One region of the Acidovorax sp. LjRoot204 genome, then DNA from elsewhere that is predicted to be linked to it. Evidence: predicted binding sites of a transcription regulator. Region 1 holds the regulator's gene; the other holds the start of a gene.
The links. Region 1 encodes FNR, which switches genes on or off when oxygen is low (the NO sensors DNR and NnrR bind a similar motif). Its sites were predicted from a motif close to TTGATNNNNATCAA; they were not measured.
Positions count from the first base shown of each region.

Region 2: a site for FNR is predicted at 1,426-1,439, ahead of AC04MI_RS20375 (universal stress protein). Genes of this name have one in related genera too.

Region 1 is NZ_JBGFFF010000027.1:24,024-27,385, forward strand. It holds gene AC04MI_RS07705 (sulfite exporter TauE/SafE family protein) at 1-160, opposite strand, end outside; gene hemN (oxygen-independent coproporphyrinogen III oxidase) at 166-1,548, opposite strand; gene fnr (fumarate/nitrate reduction transcriptional regulator Fnr) at 1,738-2,460, shown strand; gene AC04MI_RS07720 (hypothetical protein) at 2,571-2,864, opposite strand; gene AC04MI_RS07725 (FixH family protein) at 2,922-3,200, opposite strand; gene ccoG (cytochrome c oxidase accessory protein CcoG) at 3,265-3,362, opposite strand, start outside.
Region 2 is NZ_JBGFFF010000154.1:6,708-10,069, forward strand. It holds gene AC04MI_RS20365 (LysR family transcriptional regulator) at 1-521, shown strand, start outside; gene AC04MI_RS20370 (metallophosphoesterase) at 534-1,379, shown strand; gene AC04MI_RS20375 (universal stress protein) at 1,493-1,915, shown strand; gene AC04MI_RS20380 (fasciclin domain-containing protein) at 2,107-2,562, shown strand; gene AC04MI_RS20385 (fasciclin domain-containing protein) at 2,618-3,362, shown strand, end outside.

The sequences.
Region 1 (3,362 bases):
CACGCGGCGCCCAGCGCACCTCCTGCTCCGCGCCACCGTCCGCCTGTGCTGCGCCGCCCTGCCGCACCAATGCTCCGCAGGGCGCGGAACACATGGCCAAGCAATGGGACCCGCCGGCGAGTCCCATGAGCAAAGCGGTCCAGCCAACAGTGGCAAGCATAGGTGTCAGATGATGCGCGAAAATCGGGCGCGGTTGCGGTCTGCCTGCAGATAACGGTCAAAAACCATGGCGATACCGCGCACGAAGAACCACCCGGTGGCGGTCACTTCAATGCCCTCCGGACCCACCCGTACCAACCCCTGCTCCTGCATACCCTCCAGCTGCGCCAACTCTGCTGCGAAGTACTGGCGGAAATCGATCAACCACGCCTGCTCCATCGGCTCGAACAGCAGCTCGCCCTGGCACATCAGGGCCATGATGGCCGCGCGGCGCACCAGGTCGTCGCGGGTCAGGGCCAGCCCGCGGACCACAGGCAGCCGCCCCTGGTCCAGGAAGTCGTAGTACTCGTCCAGCGTCTTGGAGTTCTGGCTGTAAGTCGCCCCTACCCGGCCGATGGCCGATACGCCCAGCCCAATCAGGTCGCAGTCTGGCTGCGTGCTGTAGCCCTGGAAGTTGCGGTGCAAGCGTCCCTGGCGCTTGGCCACAGCCAGTGCGTCGGTAGGCAGAGCAAAGTGGTCCATGCCCACATAGACATACCCAGCGTCCATGAACGCATCGAGTGAGCGCGAGAGCATGGACAGCTTGCTCGCGCCCGTGGGCAATTCGGCGGAGATGATGCGACGCTGTGGCTTGAAACGCTCCGGCAAGTGTGCATAGGCATACAACGCAATGCGGTCAGGCCGCAGCTGCGCCACCTGCGCCAGCGTGCGGTCAAAAGACTCTGGCGTCTGGCGCGGCAGGCCGTAGATCAGGTCCACGTTCACCGAATCAAAGCCCAGCGAGCGGGCGGACTCCACCAGCGCAAAAACCTGCTCTGCAGGCTGAATGCGGTGCACGGCCTTTTGCACTTCGGCATCAAAGTCCTGCACGCCAAAACTCAGGCGGTTAAAACCCAATTCAGCCAGGAGCGCCAGACGCTCGGAGTTGACCGTGCGCGGATCCACTTCGATCGAGTATTCGCCCCCGGGCGCCAGCGTGAAGCTGCGCTTGAGCATGGCCATCAGCTCCCGCAAGCCCGCATCTGAGAGGAAGGTGGGCGTGCCACCGCCCAGGTGCAATTGACTCACCACCTGTCCTACGCCACAGTGCGCGGTGTGCAGGTCGATCTCGCGGCTCAGGTAGCGCAAGTAGACCTCGGCGCGGTCATGGTGTTTGGTGATGATCTTGTTGCAGGCGCAGTAGTAGCACAGGGATTCGCAAAACGGGATGTGCACGTACAGGGACAGCGGCATGGTCTTGGCCAGCGTGCCCGAACGGCGCTGTTGCAGCGCCAGCACATAATCTTCCTGACCGAAGGCCTCCACAAATCGGTCGGCCGTTGGATAGGACGTATAACGGGGCCCTGGCACGTCAAAGCGGCGCAGAAGATCTGGCGAAACAGCAGTCATGGGGAAATTTCCTTGCGTACACCTTGACTGTGCCGTAGGCTCCGGGACATGTCCTTGACCTGCATCAAGTGAACCAACAAGGGATACGGCGACAATTTGATGAAGGTCAGCCGCTCGCCCGCGCCCTGTATTCAGGTTCGTGTACGGCAAGCACGATATGCTCGACCAACAACCCAAGTCCATGTGCCTATGAACCCGCTCACCATCAAAGTCGCCTGCTCCAACTGCAACCTCCGCGAGCTGTGCATGCCCGTGGGCTTGAACGAAGAGCAGCTCCAGCGCATTGACGAGGTGGTTGCCGTCCGTCGCAAAGTCAAACGCGGAGGCACGCTGTTTCGCAATGGCGAGTCCTTCACGTCCCTGTATGCCATCCGCACCGGGTTCTTCAAGACCTGCGTGGCCACAGAAGACGGTCGCGACCAGGTCACGGGCTTTCAGATGGCGGGCGAGATCATCGGGCTCGACGGCATCGTCAATGACCACCATACCTGTGATGCGGTGGCACTTGAAGATGCTGAAGTGTGTGTCATGCCTTTCGACCGCATTGAAGAGCTGTCACGCGAAGTCACAGCCCTGCAGCACCACGTGCACAAGATCATGAGTCGCGAGATCGTGCGCGAGCACGGCGTGATGTTGCTGCTGGGCAGCATGCGTGCCGAGGAACGCCTGGCTGCCTTTTTGCTAAACTTGGTGCAGCGCCTGCATGCACGGGGCTTCTCGCAGTCGGAACTGGTGTTGCGCATGACGCGCGAAGAAATCGGCAGCTACCTCGGCCTCAAACTCGAAACGGTCAGCCGGACCTTCTCCAAGTTTGTGGAAGAAGGGATCGTGGAAGTCAAACAGCGCCATGTGCGCATTCTCGACACCGATGCCCTGCGACGCATTGTGAACAGCCAGCAGACCTGCCACTGACGACACTGACACTGAACCACTTCCACGCAGAGGGTCGGTTCAGCACAAAGTACAACCATCTCTTGCGAAACGGCATGCATTGCATGCCCAGACAAGCAAGCGAAAAGGGCTCAGGGGCAGGACGATGTCTTGCGGCAATCGTCGGGGCGCTCCCCATCGGGCACCGGGCACCGGTTGACCTCGAACGGAGACATGGACAGCAGTGTCGTCAATGCGCTCGTGGCCATGGTGATGGCCCAAAACACAAAAAATGCGAGGGTGTACACCCCTTGCCGTGACAGCGCCAGGGGCTGGCCGAACCAGTGCAGGTCCTGGGGGTCCACCATGGCAAAAACCAGCATCTCCAGCACGCCCGCCATCAAGAAGGCGGGCCATGCAATCCACATCAGGCGTTGCGTCCACATATCGGTTCTGTCTCCTGGTGCTGCCTGGGGTCGCTGGGGACAGCGACCGGAGGGTTGTCAGCGTGGTTGGTCTTGCACGGGGGTGGCCGCATGGTTGCGGGCCTTGAGTGCCGGTGCCAGGCTTTTCTCCGGTGCCACCAAGGTCTTATTGATCTCAATGCCCTGGCGGTAGTAATCCTCGGCCACCACCGGGTCAGGCCGAGAAATCGCCAGCCACAGCGTCACAAAGCCAGCCACGATCACGATGGCAGGCCCGGCAATCACCAGCCACACATGGCCGAACTTCCACCAGGGCACGGGAACTGCCGGTGTAGCGATGGCAGGGTTTGAAGACATGGTGCTCTACTCCTCAACAATATCGGTCAAAGTGCGACCCTGAAAGGCCCCACCGGGATGCCGCTCAACGCGGCACAAGAAACACGGATTTTTCCGTCACGTGGGCAGCTGCCCCTACGGCCTGCACGTCAAACTGAACCGCATGCGAGCCCGACGTGGCGG
Region 2 (3,362 bases), on a different contig from region 1:
TGGGTTACTTTCCAGCGGCACTGGCCGACCTCACCGCGCGGGCGCAATCAGGCGGCGTGGTCGCCTTTGAAAGCCGCCGGCTGTACGACGGCGAATACGTGTGCGTGATGCGCCAGGGCCACCCTCTGGCCGACGCGCCCCTGACGCTGGACACCTACTGTGCAGCGCGGCACATGCTGGTGAGTTTTTCGGGCCGGCCCTTTGGTTTCATCGACGAAGCCCTGGCGTCGCTGGGCCGCGAGCGCAAGGTGGTGATCACGGTCAACCAATTCTTCACGGCCGGTCGGGTGGTGTCGGGCTCGGACCTGCTGACCGTGCTGCCGCGCCACTTTGTGCCAGTGACCGGCATCGCCGACGCCTTGGTGCAACGGGCTTTGCCGCTGGACGTGCCCGCCGTGCACGTGGATGCCCTGTGGCGCCGGCGCGGCCCCCAGCAGGCTGCAATGACCTGGCTGCTGCAGGCGCTTGCACGGTCAGCACGGCGCACCTTTCCGGGGCAGGACCTGCACGGCACGCCTTAGACTGCACGGCTGATGAATATCCAGCTTTTGTCCGACCTCCATCTGGAGGCACACCCCCACTTTGTGCCCGAGCCCGCCCCTGGCGCCGATGTGCTGGTGCTGGCGGGGGACGTGGGCTCCTACCAGCAGGGCTCTCAACTGGACGACGACGACTTCGGCCTGGCCCGGTTTTCGCCGTTGTCCCAACATGCAGGCTGGCCGACCCCCGTGCTGTTTGTGCCCGGCAACCATGAGTACGACGCCCAGGACTTCGATGCCGCGCACCTGCGGCTGCGCCGGACCTGCGACCGCCTGGGCATTGCGTGGCTCGAACGTGAAACCCTGGTGCTGCAAGGCGTGCGCTTTGTCGGCACGACGCTCTGGAGCGATTTCGACGCGCTGGCCGACCACGAAGGCACCACCGACCTCACGCGCCGGCTCAAGCTGCGCGACAAGGCTTTTCGCGCGGCCAACTTCTACCTGCGCAAGACCGGTGGCACGCGCCACGCGGAGCCGTTTCTGGCCGAACCCATGCGCGATCAGGCGCTGGTCTGCCAGCAGTGGCTGCGCGATGCGCTGCAGCAGCCATTTGACGGTGCCACCGTGGTTGTCACCCACTTTGCGCCCAGCCTGCGCAGCGCCGACCCCCGCTACGGCCTGGTGCCTGGCACGGCGGGGTTTTGCAACGCGCTGGACGACCTGCTGATGTACACCCCGCTGTGGCTGCACGGCCACCTGCATGCGCCCAGCGACTACACCGCCCAGGGCACGCACAGCGATGGCTCCGCCTGGCAGTGCCGGGTGGTGGCCAACCCGCTGGGTTATGCGCGCAAGGGCGAGCAGATAGCGTTTCAGCCGCGCTGCATGGTCACCGTATGATCGGTGCGCGGTTCGTACGAATCCGCCACGCGCCGAACAGAACAACATGACCCAGGTCAAGACAACAGGCACCCGCGCAGAGTAGTCTGCTTCATCCTTTTTCGGAGAACACCATGAACATCCTGCTTGCTGTCGATGGCAGCGCCTACACCAAGAAAATGCTGGCCTACCTGGCCACCCACGAAGAACTGCTGGGCGGCACCCACACCTACACCGTGCTGACGGTGCAGGCCCCGCTGCCTCCCCGTGCACGCGCCGCGCTGGGCAAGGAAGTGGTCGACAACTACCACGCTGAAGAAGCCGAAAAAATCCTCGCCCCGGTGTGCAAGTTCCTGGGCCGCCACGGGGTGGATGCCAAGCGCAGCGTCAAGGTCGGCGCGGTGGGCGAGACCATTGCCAAGGTGGCAGACACCGGCAAGTTCGACCTGCTGGTCATGGGCTCGCACGGCCATGGCGCCATCGCCACGCTGGTGATGGGCTCGGTGACCACCCAGGTGCTGGCCCACAGCAAGGTGCCGCTGCTGATCGTTCGCTGAACGCGCAGGTCCACAGCGCACAACGGCGCAACGCCCACCCCAAAGCCCTGCCTTGCAGGGCTTTTTTTCATCTCGTTACGACTAAAGGGTTACTGAATAACCAATCAGTTTACTTTCGTACCAAATGGTTATACATTCGCGCCACGCCCATCTTGGCGTGTCATTTCCATCGAAACCGAGAGGAACGACCCATGAAGAAGACCCTGATTGCACTCGCTTTGACCGCTGGCGCCACCTTCAGCGCCATGGCGCAAGACATCGTCGATACCGCCGTGAAGGCGGGCAACTTCAAGACCCTGGTAGCCGCCGTGCAGGCCGCCGGTCTGGTGGACACCCTCAAGGGCCCCGGCCCGTTCACAGTGTTTGCCCCCACCGACGAAGCGTTCGCCAAGATCCCCAAGGCCACGCTGGACGGCCTGCTGGCTGACAAGGCCGCACTGACCAAGGTGCTGACTTACCACGTGGTGCCCGGCAAGGTCATGGCCAAGGATGTGAAGGCGGGCAAGGTCAAGACCGTGCAAGGCCAGGAACTCACCGTCACCACCAACATGGGCGTGATGGTCGACCAGTCCAAGGTCATCGCCGCCGACGTGGCCGCCAGCAACGGCGTGATCCATGCGATCGACACGGTGCTGATGCCCAAGTAAGCCACTGGCACCACCGCTCTTTTCACCCACCATCCATTCACGAGGAGAAGCCGCCATGAACACCGTATTCAATCGCCGCACCGTCCTGATGGCCGCCGCGCTGGGCGCCAGCACCACCCTGTTGCAGGCCTGCGGGGGCAGCGACGACGAACCCCAGCGCAACATCGTCGAGCTGGCGCAAAACACCCCCGAGCTGAGCATCCTGGTCGAAGCCGTGGTCGCAGCAGGCCTGGCGCCCACGCTGAGCACAGGCACGCTCACCGTGTTCGCGCCCACCAACGCGGCGTTTGCGGCGTTGCTGACCGAACTGGGCGTGACCAAGGAAGCGCTGCTGGCCAACAAGCCCCTGCTGACCGCCGTGCTGACCTACCACGTGCTGGGCAGCAAGGTGATGCGGGCTGATGTGCCTCTGGGCAAGGCGATCACGCCGGTGTCGGGCGGCTTCTTCAAGATCGAGTCGAACAACGGCCTGAAGATCACCGACGGCCGCAACCGCGTGAGCACCATCACCAGCACCGACATCCAGGCCAGCAACGGCGTGGTGCATCTGGTGGACAAGGTGCTGCTGCCCGCCGACAAGGACATCGTGGCCACGGCCTCGGCCCTGCCGGACTTCAGCATCCTCGTCGAGGCCGTAGTGGCCGCGGGCCTGGTGAGCACACTGCAAGGCGCTGGCCCTTTCACTGTGTTTGCCCCCACCAACGCCGCGTTTGCTGCGCTGCTGACCGAGCTGGGCGTGACCAAGGACGCGCTGCTGGCCAACAAGACCCTGCTGACCCAGGTGCTGACCTACCATGTGG